DNA from 4 places in the Chryseobacterium sp. GTID13 genome. Region 1 is predicted to be linked to each of the others. Evidence: riboswitches for the same ligand, from Rfam matches in the RefSeq annotation. Region 1 holds a riboswitch; each other region holds the start of a gene.

Region 1 (3,135 bases):
TAAAGAGATACTGTCTGGTAATAGGTATCCGTGACGTTATTTACTTTAAATCCTAAAGTGTATTTCTTGAAAAGCGATGCAGAAATTCCGGCATTCAAAATAAAATATGGGTCAATCGCTACAGATCTTTTTTCGTCGGATGTTGTATACGTAAGGCCGTTGAACATTCCCTGAGCATATACTTTGAATAAAGAATATCCATACTCTATATTTCCGACTGCCTTGTGCATCGGAACATACATCCTCTGCAAATCAGTGTCTTTGTTGATCGATTTTGAATACGTATAGCCTCCGTCCAGCTTCAAAGCATGTTTACCAAAGGTTTTATTCCAGGTAACCTGAGATTCCAGACCGTAAGATTCAACCCTGTACGTATTAAATGGTGCCCAATACCCCAAAGAGGTCGGAAGCCAGTTGATCAGGTTTTTGATATCCATATAATAAGGGCTTAGAGCAATCTTAAAATCCCCAAAGCTGAACTCATGGTTCATATCAATATTTACAGAGGTTTCCGGAACCAGATCCAGATTTCCTCCCGGCTGCCAGTAAAGATCATTAAAAGAAGGGTATCTGAAGTTTTTGAAAAATTAATTCCTACATGATACCATTTCACAGCATTCCATTTCCCGGAAAAAGAATACAGAAGGGGAGAAGAGATGTCTTCTACAAAATCCTTCTTAATTCCTGCTTCGAAACGGAGATCTTTTGTAGCAAAATATCTTATTAAGCCGGATAAGGAACCTACATTTCTGCTGACAACCCCAATTCCTGATTGACTATTTTTGTCCGATTGGTAACCTTCACCCTTGTTCACCTGAAATTCCCCGATAGCATTGATGTTGATCTTTGGAGTGATGAAATAATTGAAATCATTCTTAAAAATGTAATTCTTTCCGTCTGCCCCACTTGCCTTAGGTTGGTTAATATCTGCAAAATACTGGAAATTATCCTCTGTGTAAGCCATTTTCAGACTGTTGGAAAGATTACTTTTGTTAATGTCCCATGCAATCAGGCTTCTTAAAGTCTGCACCTTATATTTCGTTTTATTACCGTTCAGTTCGAAAATAGGATAATGCTGGGAAGCATCAAACATCTGGTTTTGCCATGAAATAGTCTGGTGGTCAGCAATTTTATACGCTACGCCAATATTGACCGAAGTATTATAATATCTTCCGTTGGTATTATGAAACCCGGTATTTCCTACCACGAATTCAGGAACCTTGTAGTCATTTTGACTGGTTATATAGCTTCCTGAAACCTTTACACTCAATTTTTCATTGCTGAAAGCAGCCTGTGCAAAATTATTATAGGTATCAAAAGATGCCACCTCTGAAAAAACAGAAGCCTTAAAACCCCTGTTGAAATCTAAAATGTTATTTAAATGAATGCTTCCCCCGATAGCACCGCTTCCATATACAACACTTCCTCCGCCAGCTTTTATATCAATCTGATCATATCCGAAGAGAGGAATATTATTCACATCCCCTTGCCCCAAAAAGCTCGAGTTGATATTGATTCCGTTCCATACAAAAGCAGTCTGCTGAGCCGTTGTTCCCCGGAATGATGGTGAAGAAACAGCACCACGACCGTTTTCTTTAATGTAAATGGAAGACTGGAAGCGTAAAAGTTCAGATAGATTGGTTGAGTTTTTCTCAACATCTTCAGGAGTAATTGTACGGACCGGGTGAAAAAGTTTTGCTTTTTTCATCTGGCTGTCGAAAATATAAATAGTGTCAACAGCTTTCTCCTGTCCGAAAAGAAAGCCGCCAAAAGACGAACAAAGCAGTAATAAAGACCTTTTTATATCCATACTATTTTACTTTTCCTCCGAAAGTAATCCGTTTTTAGTTATAATTCTGGCAGGTCTCCTGACTTTCGCTTTCTGCACCTTCCCGTATGAACAGTGGTTTTTTGCAGAAAATCTTATTGCGATCTACAGTTGCGGGGACAGTTTGGGCATCGCACCCAATTCCCTATTATTTCCAAAATGCTGGAAACCAAAATTTTTGCAAAGATAACTTTTTATATGTATTTCACAAAAAGGGTAAAAAAATGAATGATAAGGTCAATAGTGAATGGTCAATTTTGCTTCGCAAGATAATACAGATATATGAATTGAATGAATTTTTTCAAACCAACTCTTCACTTGCAAAGCAAAATTTACAATTGACAAAATTTCATCTTACAAAAACGATGAATCAAAATAAAAAGGTAACAAATCCTTAATAGAATGCACCTTCACGACCTCATCATTCATGCTTGAAAAATAAAGGTCTATGTTTTCACTTTGTTTTGTCTCATATTCTATTAAACTTTGTCTGCATGCTCCACAAGGAGGGATCGGAGGATTTTTCTCATGGAATTCCTTTGGTCCGCCCACTACAAAAATCTTCTTGACCTTTACATCAGGAAAATTAGCAGCCACCCAGAAAAGAGTCGTTCTTTCCGCACATAGTCCTGATGGATAGGCTGCATTTTCCTGGTTGTTACCTGAGTAAATTTCACCGTTTTCCAGCAGAACAGCACATCCTACAAGGAAGTTCGAGTAAGGCGCATAGGCATTTTCACGGGCCTGTTTGGCACTCTCGAACAGTTTTTTTCTATATCGCTCAGTTCACTGCTGTTTTTAAAGTGCTCGTAACTGATCTGTATGTCTTTTTTCATATATTAGTCATGACTAAAAAAGGGGGCTAAAAGTACTCCTTTTTCACCAATTGAACAATGTTTTTTTATTCATCCATTAAATTGAAAATTCAAAAAAAATAAAATGCTGTATACACCAATAAAATTCAGAAATGTAGAACTGAAAAACAGATGGGTAATGTCTCCTATGTGTATGTATTCCTGTGAAAATGGCATGGCCAATGATTTCCATTTTGTACACTACGGGAGCAGGTCACAAGGAGGAACCGGACTGATCATGGTAGAAGCTACAGGCGTAGAGCCGCGGGGAAGAATCACCAATCACTGTATGGGAATCTGGAACGATCAGCAGGCAGAGGAACTGAAAAAATCGTTGACTTTGTCCATTCCCGTTCAGAAAGTAAAATAGGAATCCAGCTTGCCCATGCCGGAAGAAAGGGCTCCACGTGGAATAATATACAGATTCCCATAGAAGAAGGCTGGGAAACAGTA
Region 2 (3,135 bases), on a different contig from region 1:
CCTTTACATTGCACCTGATATTAACAGAATTCTGCTGTATGACTGTGATGCCTGCGGGTGTGCAGCAGGAAACGGTTCCTCCGGCTTTGAGTCCTTACTGAATCCCCAGTTTATAGGGATCAAATATTTTGCACAGCACTATAAAGCCAAAGAAAACCTTTTTGTAAAAGATCATACACAGGATCAGTACTTCAATACCCTGCAGGTTTGGGGTAAAATTCCATTGACTGAAAAACTGAGTGTCTACGCCAGTCTGCCATTTCATTTTCATGAAAAGAAAACCATGCAGGGTGATATTAATATCAGCGGTATCGGAGATCTGAACCTGATGGGAATCTACCGGATCATAAGTTCAAAAGATAATTTTCATCAGCTTAATGGCGGTTTAGGGGTGAAAATTCCTTTGGGGAAATTTGATGAGAAAGGAGCCTCCGGTGTCAATCCAAGTTTTCAGCTCGGAACAGGAAGCTGGGATTATCAGGCTGCTCTGAACTATAAATTCCAGAAAAACAAACTGGCTGTACTCGTCAATACAGATTATACCATAAAAACTGAAAACAAAAAAAACTACCGGTTCGGAAACCAATGGAATTATGCAGCAACAGGTTTTTACCAGCTTACAGGAAATAAAAATACTATTTTTTCTGCCAAAGCCGGACTTCAGGGTGAAGTTTATGATCAGAACAAACAGTTTGACGAAGTTTTACCCAACACGGCAGGAAGTGCTTTGTATGGAAAACTCGGTTTTGAGGCATCCTATAAAAAATTCAGTCTGGGAAGTGAAGTAATGCTCCCTGTTTACTCCCATCTGGCCGGTGGCGATATTGAAGCGAAATCCAGGTTCAGTGTCTTTATCAATTTTGGAATTTAAGGAATGGTGGCTTCGAGAGCCTCAGCCACCATTGCCGGAAAAATAAGTATATGTTATAATTTGAAATATTGTTTTTTTATTATCCTTAAGGTTTATAGTTTCTTTATTCTTAAGATCGAATAGCTTCCATGTGGTGGCTGAGGTTCTCGAAGCCACCGTTAGCCAATCAACCCAGCGACTGAAATTCTGAAGTTGCTGGGTTTTGTTGCTGAAAATCATTTTGTTGAATCGATTTTGATTCTATGAAGAATTTTCTATCTTTGCCGCAATCTGGTGCGCTGTAAAAAGCACTTAAAAGGGAATCCGGTGAAAATCCGGAACAGACCCGCTGCTGTAAGCTCCACATCAAAGTTTTTGAAGAGTATATCCACTGTTTTTTTTAATGGGAAGGATTTCAAAAACGGAGTAAGTCAGAAGACCTGCCGGAGGATGAACGTTTGATGCTTTCGTGGAATAAAGCTTAGGACAACAAGGATTCTGTGCAGTGACAGCTGTGCTTTATCTTTGCTATCTTATATCCATTAGCGTCTACATTATTCTAAACGAGCTAATGGTCAGAAAACTTAGTTTTTCACAGTTTCAGAAAGTTGTTATCACAATATTTGTGGCAGCATTTCAGCTTCTGTTCTCACAATCCGGCGACAGTATCCGGGAAAAAACGATTCTTCCGATTCAGATTTACAAAAAAGATTTTAAAGAAATTCTTCCTGCCCAGATCCTTTCCGGCGAACAGCTGGAAAGACTGAACAGCCAGTCGGTGGCCGATGCTTTACGGTATTTCTCAGGAGTTCAGATCAAAGATTATGGGGGAATGGGCGGTCTGAAAACGGTGAATATCCGGAGTATGGGTAGCCAGCATGTGGGCGTTTTCTACGATGGGATACAGCTTGGGAATGTTCAGAACGGAATTGTGGATCTTGGAAAGTTTTCACTGGACGATCTTGAAGCTATTTCTTTATACAACGGCCAGAAAAGTGAAATTTTTCAGCCGGCAAAAGACTTCGGATCTTCAGGATCTATTTATCTTCAGCCTAAAATACCTGTTTTTAAAGGAGATATTAAAACGAACTTAACGCTAAAATTAAAATTAGGCTCTATCAGTTTATTTAATCCTTCCTTTCGTTTGGAACAGAAGATTTCGGATAAAGTCTCGGCAAGTTTCAGTTCGGAGTTTGTGCAGAGTGACGGATTGTATAAGTTTAAATACGAAAAGAAAAATTCTGACGGATCTGTTGCCAATGATACCATTGCCAGAAGATATGATTCTTACATCCGTGCGAAACGTTTTGAAACTGCTTTAAACGGGACCATTAATGACGGAAGCTGGAGTGTACGGGGTTACGGCTATATTTCCGATCGTGGAGTTCCCACTGCTATTGTTAATAATAACTTCGGGCCGAAAGGTCAGCAGATGCTGGATGAAAACTATTTTGTTCAGGCCGGTTTCCGAAAAAAGCTGTTCCCCAAATTCGAAACCCAGTTCAAGGCTAAATTTGCTTACGACTATACCCGGTTTTTAGATACGGTGAATGTGGCAACAACCGTTCTGCCGATAGATAATTCTTATGTTCAGAGGGAACTCTATTTTTCCAATTCAAATATTTATTCTATTCATAAAAACTGGGATGTAAGTGCAAGTTTTGATTTCCAGTATAATAATCTGAATGCCAGTCTGAGGGATTTCTCTTTTCCTACCCGCTATACTTCACTCATTGCCTTTGCTTCAACCTATCAGTGGAACCGGTTGAAATTTTTAGGAAGCGTTCTGGGAACTTTCGTACATGAAGAAGTAAAAATGAATGCAAAATCTCCGGATAAAACCGAATGGACACCTTCAGCCTTCCTGAGTTATCAGCCTTTTGAATCCAAAGACCTTACCGTGAGGGCCTTCTACAAAAGAGTGTTCAGGATGCCTACTTTCAATGATCTCTATTACACAATGATCGGCAATGTAATGCTGAAACCTGAATACACCAACCAATATGATGTAGGCTTTACCTACCAGAAACTTTATGACCGTAAATTTTTTAAAGGAATATATATCAAAGTGGATGGCTATTATAATGAAGTAGAAAACAAGATTATTGCTGTTCCTACCACCAATCTGTTCAGATGGATGATGACCAATTTAGGCGAAGTAAAAATCATCGGGGCAGATGTGAATCTTCAGGCTGAGTTTGATATCCATAATGTGAGGCTGAAACCCTTGGTGAGCTATACTTATCAGCGTGCCGGAGATTATACCGATAAAAAAGAAGATTACT
Region 3 (3,135 bases), 810 kb from region 1:
TCGGGCACAACCCTGAGATCCTGGCGAAATGGAACAACCTTGAAGAAGTCTTCTTTAAAAATACAACGTTAGATCCTAATCTGCTGGAACAGGTACGAAGAATCCTCGCCTTTGGAAACGGCTGTGAATACTGTATGGTAAAAGGCGGGAAAGCCGATTTCAGCCAGTCAGAGCTTAAAATATCCGTAGCTGTGAGCTTTGCCGAGCTTTTCTGTAAAGACCACCGTTCCATACTCAGGGCTCATTTCAGCATGCTGAGGGAATTCTTTTCTGACAAAGAAATTTCAGAGCTCTGTACGTTTGTCAGCTTTATCAGTGCTTCCCAGAAATTAGGAAAGATATTTAACCTGACGGAGGACTATCAGCCCAATGCAGTTATAAAAATGGAACAGCTTCCTTAAAAACTCAAAAACCTGATTTTTAATCTGAACCAGCATCTGAAAAAACAGGTGCTATTTTACTTCTATATACTCACCCCATGAATATTCTTTACCTCAGCCATCACGAAGGTACTGTGTGCACCTCCAATGGAATCCAATGATCCCAGCTTATTGAATACAAAATCCTGATAGTGCTTCATATCCCTTACCTGAACTTTAAGGAGAAAATCGAAATCCCCGGAAATATTGTAGCATTCCGCTACTTCATCAATCTGTAAAATATCTTCAACAAACTGATTTCCTACTGCACGGTCATGCATTTTAAGCTTGATCTGGCAAAAAACAGTAAAGCCCCGGTTCAGCTTTTCGGCTTCCAGAACTGCTGCATAATGTTTGATAAATCCATCCTGCTCGAGTCTTTTCATCCGTTCAAAAACAGGTGAAGGCGAAAGGTTGACCTCTTTTGCAAGCTCTTTTACCGTTAATTTGGCATTTTTTTGAAGGATTCTGAGCAATTGGAGATCCTTTTCATCAAGTCTTTCCACAGGATAATATTCTTTTTTAGGATTATATTTTCAAAAATACAGAATAATTCACTTAATAATATATATTGGAAAGAATTATTTTCTTAATTCCTTACATCTAGCCAATGAATTCACTTTAATAGCTAAATTTACCTCAGATTTGTTCTTTAACATCCTTCATCAAACAGAATAGGTTTTACCTAACGTAGATTAATAGGGAATCGTGTGAGAATCACGAGCTGTCGCGCAACTGTAAGTAATACCCAAAGTTTTATCCTGAAAATATCCACTGCCAAAGCGGGAAGGATGATAAAACCGTTACAAGCCAGGAGACCTGCCTATTCTGAATGGACAATGCTTTCGCGGTCTGAAGCTTCAGGTCATACAGATGATACTTTTTTGAATGTTCTTCACGTTAACAGGAAGATTACGTCCTTTTTGTATCCGTTCCATTCCCTGAAAAATTCTTTCCCGGCAGCATTGCGAAGCATTTTAAAAGAGCTTTTAAAATCATTATTGTTTAATCTAAAAGTATAGAACATGCAAACGCACATTCTTGGAAGCCCGCGTATTGGCCGCCACAGAGAACTCAAAAAAGCCTGCGAGCAATATTGGTCAGGCAAAGCATCATTAAATGAACTCCTGCAAACCGGGAAAACCATCTGCAGGCAGAACTGGAAAATGCAGCAGGAAGCCGGAATTGACCTCATTCCCTGCAACGATTTTTCTTATTACGACCAGGTTTTGGATATGACCTTAACCGTTGGAGCCATTCCGGAACGCTACAGAGAAATCACAACAAGAAACTCCAATTCTGAACTTGACCTTTATTTTGCAATGGCCAGAGGTTACCAGCAGGAAGGCCTGGATATTACCGCGATGGAAATGACGAAATGGTTCGATACCAATTACCATTATATTGTCCCTGAATTTCAAAAGAACCAGCAGTTCGGATTGTTTTCAAAAAGATCATCAGTGAATTCATCCATGCAAAAAAGGCCGGAATAAATGCCAAACCCGTAATCATAGGACCTCTCACCTATCTTCTCCTGGGAAAAGAGAAAGAAGACGGCTTTGATAAACTTGACCTTATAGAAAATCTTCTTCCCGTATATATTGAGATTTTAAAAGAACTGCAAAACCATGGAGCAAGTTGGATTCAGTTTGATGAACCTTTCTTGGGCCTTGACCTTACTGAAAAAGCAAAAGAAATTTACCAGTCCGTTTATGCTGAAATCAGAAAACAGTTTCCGGATCTTAAATTTATTCTCGCAACTTATTTTGAAGGTTTGAAAGACAACCTTTCGCTGGCAGTGTCACTTCCTGCAGACGTCCTTCATATTGATCTGGTACGCTGCCCTGAACAGCTGGAAGAAGTATTGGAAATCATTCCTCAAACATTGAGCCTTTCTTTAGGTATTGTGGACGGAAGAAACATCTGGAAAAATGATTTTGAAAAATCTTTGGCGTTTATTCAAACAGCTGTCAGTGCCATCGGTTCAGACAGGGTTTTTATTGCCCCTTCATGTTCTCTTCTTCACGCTCCTTTCGATCTTGATCTTGAAACTGACGAAAAAACGCTGTCCCCTGGAATCAAGCAATGGTTGGCTTTTGCCAAACAGAAAGTATACGAGATTGTTGCCTTAAAAAAGCTGGCATCAGGAAATGCAGATTACCAGGCATTACAGCAATATGCAGAAAATAAAAAAGCGGTTGATACCCGAAAAACTTCAGCACTGATCCATCATCAGGAAGTAAAGGATCGTGTGGAGGTTACTACTGAAGATGATACACGGAGGAACAGCCCGTTCAGTGTCAGAAAAGCAGAGCAGCAGAAAGTTTTACAGCTTCCCTTGTTTCCCACCACAACAATTGGTTCTTTTCCCCAGACCAAAGAAGTAAGAACCTGGAGATCAAAATTCAAAAAAGGAGACCTGACGGCAGAACAATATGACATCTTGTTGAAAAAAGAAACCGAAAGAACCATCCGCTGGCAGGAAGAAACCGGAATTGATGTCCTGGTTCACGGAGAATTTGAGCGCAACGATATGGTGGAATATTTTGGAGAACAGCTTTCAGGCTTTGCCTTCACGCAAAACGGATGGGTCCAGAGTTACGGTAGCCGCTGCGTAAAACCTCCGGTAATCTATGGTGACGTTCACCGTCCGCATCCAATGACGGTTTACTGGTCGCAGTATGCCCAGTCTCTGACTCAAAAATGGGTTAAAGGA
Region 4 (3,135 bases), 110 kb from region 1:
ATACCATTATATTTTACGGAGTAAAAAAGCATTTAATTTATATATTTGAAGGATCAAAAATTTCATAGAATGATTTCCGTAAACAAAGCATTGTACTTATCCGCTTTCAGTCTATTTTCCTTATCATTTGTGAAGGGACAGAGTAAGGTTCCTTTCGGCGTTGTAAAAGCTGAAGAAGGCTACGCCAATGTGCGTGTTCACAAGGATGACTACAGAAAAATTGTAGACAAGATCCGGATGCGTAAAGGGGATGTATTTGTTTATGTAAAGCCTGCACCGGGAGAAACGGAATGGATCTGGATCAAATATCCTGAAAAGCAGGACGATGAAAAGCCTTTTGTGAGATATGAGAATCTTGAGAAAGAAGGAATGGTCAATAAGGGGCGTGTTGCCTTCATCGATCAGCTTCCTCAGTTCACGCCTTCAAAATCCAAGAACGGGAAATCACTTATCTTCACAGACAATAGCAATCCGAAAATACCGACTGCCCAAAGAACGAAGGTTGTTATCGATATTTATCCTTCCAATGCCGGTTACAGAAAGCAGGAAAAAGATGCAGACGGAAAAATTCTTACCATCGATAAAATAAAGCCGTGGGGAATCAAAGATGCACTTCCTGAAGGAATGACGGAGATCAAATCCATTAGGGTTCAGCAGCCCGGAAGAGGTTCTGTTTTTGTAAGGGAAGCCATAAAAAATATGTTCCAGCCTACCATGGATTTTAACAATATCGGGGTAACTGCCCTTGACAATGACCATATCTATCTTTATATGATCAATGGTTCCGGTGAAAACAGGTACACCACTCTCTGGACCATCAAGGAAGGAAGGGTAATGAGCCAGATTATTTACAATAGTCCGGAATAATTGCCGTTTTTTTCTGTAATATTCTTATTTTTGTCCTGAAAAAGTTTTAACGCTAATTCATCACAGAAACCGGTTCTGCTTAACGCAGATTAAAAGGGAACCGTGTGAAAATCACGGACTGTCGCGCAACTGTAAGTAACTGAAGTCTTTACCACGGATCCACTGTGCAGGCACGGGAAGGAGGTAAAAGATGTTACAAGTCAGGAGACCTGCCTTTTCTTTAAACAAGAAACTTTCGCGATCTGAAGTTTATTGATCTGATGGACTGTTTTCAGGGATTCCTTTGATTCCTGTCTCTGCTCTGTTATTTTAATAATATTTCATTTCGCATTAATTAATAATGAAATATGACTACAGAAGAAAGAATTGCAGCATCCGAAACCAGAATTTTTAAAGCGGTTTTCCCGAATACCACCAACCACTACGATACTCTTTTCGGAGGTACAGCCATGCAGCTGATGGATGAAGTTGCTTTTATCACCGCAACACGTTTTGCAAGAAAAAGAGTGGTAACCGTAAGCAGCGATAAGATCGATTTCAAAAAACCTATTCCTGCCGGAACAATTGTTGAGCTGATCGGGAAGGTTGCCTATGTGGGAAAAACCAGTATGAAAGTGAATGTTGAGATCTATACGGAACAGATGTACTCTTATGAAAGAGAAAGAGCTATTGTAGGCGATTTTACGTTTGTAGCCATTGATGAATTTAAAAAGCCGATCAGGATCATGTAATGATGATTATAAAAAAATGTTTCGGGCGGCCTGCGGCCGCCCGAAACTATTTTTCAAACCTATCAGAAACCGGTTATCTGATCACTTTTTCTGTCTCCAGGCTTTTACTCAACAACATCTCAAAGGCCTCTCCCATTTCATCTGATGCCCTCGTGATCGCATGTTCAAGCATATTTCTGATCTGTTTTTCGGTAACACCGGCTTCTGTCCAGCTTTTTCCTGAAGTATGGGAATTCAAGATAAAAGGCATAATACGGTCGATTGAACAGGCAAAAATAGCATCTGGGGTCTTTTCTTCTTCAAATTCAAGCCATAGCTCAAAAAATTCGGTACGTAAAGGTTCATCCAGGATTCCGAAAATTTTCCGGGCTGAAATTTTCTCTCTCTCGAATTTTCCTACCATTGCTTTTTCGTCAAAAATAAAAGTATCACCTGCTTCTATTTCTACCAGATCATGAATGGAAAGCATTCTTATTACTCTTAAAAGATCAATATCCACTCTATTTTTAGCGTATGGATAAAGGATCTGGGCCAGAATAATGATCTGCCATGAGTGTTCTGCCGTATTTTCCCTTCTGGAATCGTCGGCATTATAATTTCTTCTTTGTACGTTTTTCAGGGCATCTACTGCCAGGATAAAATCGATTTCCTTCTGTATCTTCATTGTTAATTCTTATAATATTCGTTGATGGGATAAGTTTTAATATTCTTTATCCATTGATCGTTGATGAATTCTTTTTTGGTCACTTTTACAGTTTCTCCGCCGGTTGCATCTTCTTCCAGCTCATATACTTTAAACAATCCGCGTTGCGGAATTATCGTATATTCCGTTGTGAGATGCCAGCAGCAACCTGATTTGGAATAGGTAATTAATCTTTTTCTCTCAGAATCCGTATTGAACATTCCCAGATTTTCGTAAGCCAGGGCGGTTAATTCCTCACTCAGAACCATTTGCTTTTTAGTACTATTAAATACGTAGACATCATAAGAAGGGCCTCCATACCCACTTTCATTTCCGTTTCTGATGGCTATATCTTCTGTTCCGTCAAAATTGAAATCATCAAAAATCAATGGACTCTGTTCATTATATAATTGAATGATATTCGCAGTAGGTTTCTGATCCTCGTTCAGATAGAAGTTTAAATTCTCTGAAGTTAAGGTCTGAAATTTTCCGGAAGTCTTCTTGTCCAGCAGCTCAACAGTTGATTTTCCACTGCATTCATTGTTTTCGCAGGTTTCCACGTTGATTTTTACATCATAATTCTTCGAAGCATCTTTTAACTCGAACTGATTCTGAGCCCAATAAAAGTTTCCGAAAAGGATAATAGGCAATATTATTTTGTGATTCATCTGAGTTGTGCTTTGTTTTAAACAATTTCACTGAATTCTTTCTGTAAAATCTTACTCAAAAGTACAAAAAATTAAAATCTCAAAGCCGATTTTAACTGATTTCAAATTCATGACAAATTTCAACTAAAATTTATACTACTGAATATCAGTAAGTTAATATAAAACTAAAAATAATTTCACTACTTTG

The links. A riboswitch is a leader RNA that binds a small molecule or an ion and turns the genes downstream of it on or off. The one in region 1 is predicted to bind cobalamin.
Region 2: it holds a riboswitch for cobalamin, as region 1 does, so the genes downstream of both, N4G44_RS04335 (TonB-dependent receptor) here and N4G44_RS15105 (TonB-dependent receptor) in region 1, are expected to answer to the same signal.
Region 3: it holds a riboswitch for cobalamin, as region 1 does, so the genes downstream of both, metE (5-methyltetrahydropteroyltriglutamate--homocysteine S-methyltransferase) here and N4G44_RS15105 (TonB-dependent receptor) in region 1, are expected to answer to the same signal.
Region 4: it holds a riboswitch for cobalamin, as region 1 does, so the genes downstream of both, N4G44_RS14540 (acyl-CoA thioesterase) here and N4G44_RS15105 (TonB-dependent receptor) in region 1, are expected to answer to the same signal.

The regions. Positions count from the first base shown of each region.
Region 1 is NZ_JAOCMB010000005.1:1,826,997-1,830,131, reverse strand. Features, by position in the region: gene N4G44_RS15110 (TonB-dependent receptor domain-containing protein) at 1-521, opposite strand, end outside; gene N4G44_RS15105 (TonB-dependent receptor) at 500-1,810, opposite strand; cobalamin riboswitch at 1,842-2,017, opposite strand; partial or broken gene cdd (cytidine deaminase) at 2,183-2,664, opposite strand; partial or broken gene N4G44_RS15095 (NADH:flavin oxidoreductase/NADH oxidase) at 2,768-3,135, shown strand, end outside.
Region 2 is NZ_JAOCMB010000002.1:873,296-876,430, forward strand. Features, by position in the region: gene N4G44_RS04330 (transporter) at 1-871, shown strand, start outside; cobalamin riboswitch at 1,126-1,312, shown strand; gene N4G44_RS04335 (TonB-dependent receptor) at 1,422-3,135, shown strand, end outside.
Region 3 is NZ_JAOCMB010000005.1:1,020,007-1,023,141, forward strand. Features, by position in the region: gene N4G44_RS11055 (carboxymuconolactone decarboxylase family protein) at 1-401, shown strand, start outside; gene N4G44_RS11060 (Lrp/AsnC family transcriptional regulator) at 464-925, opposite strand; cobalamin riboswitch at 1,079-1,260, shown strand; gene N4G44_RS11065 (hypothetical protein) at 1,315-1,446, opposite strand; partial or broken gene metE (5-methyltetrahydropteroyltriglutamate--homocysteine S-methyltransferase) at 1,445-3,135, shown strand, end outside.
Region 4 is NZ_JAOCMB010000005.1:1,721,036-1,724,170, forward strand. Features, by position in the region: gene N4G44_RS14535 (hypothetical protein) at 70-867, shown strand; cobalamin riboswitch at 920-1,098, shown strand; gene N4G44_RS14540 (acyl-CoA thioesterase) at 1,215-1,598, shown strand; gene N4G44_RS14545 (HD domain-containing protein) at 1,672-2,262, opposite strand; gene N4G44_RS14550 (XAC2610-related protein) at 2,265-2,948, opposite strand.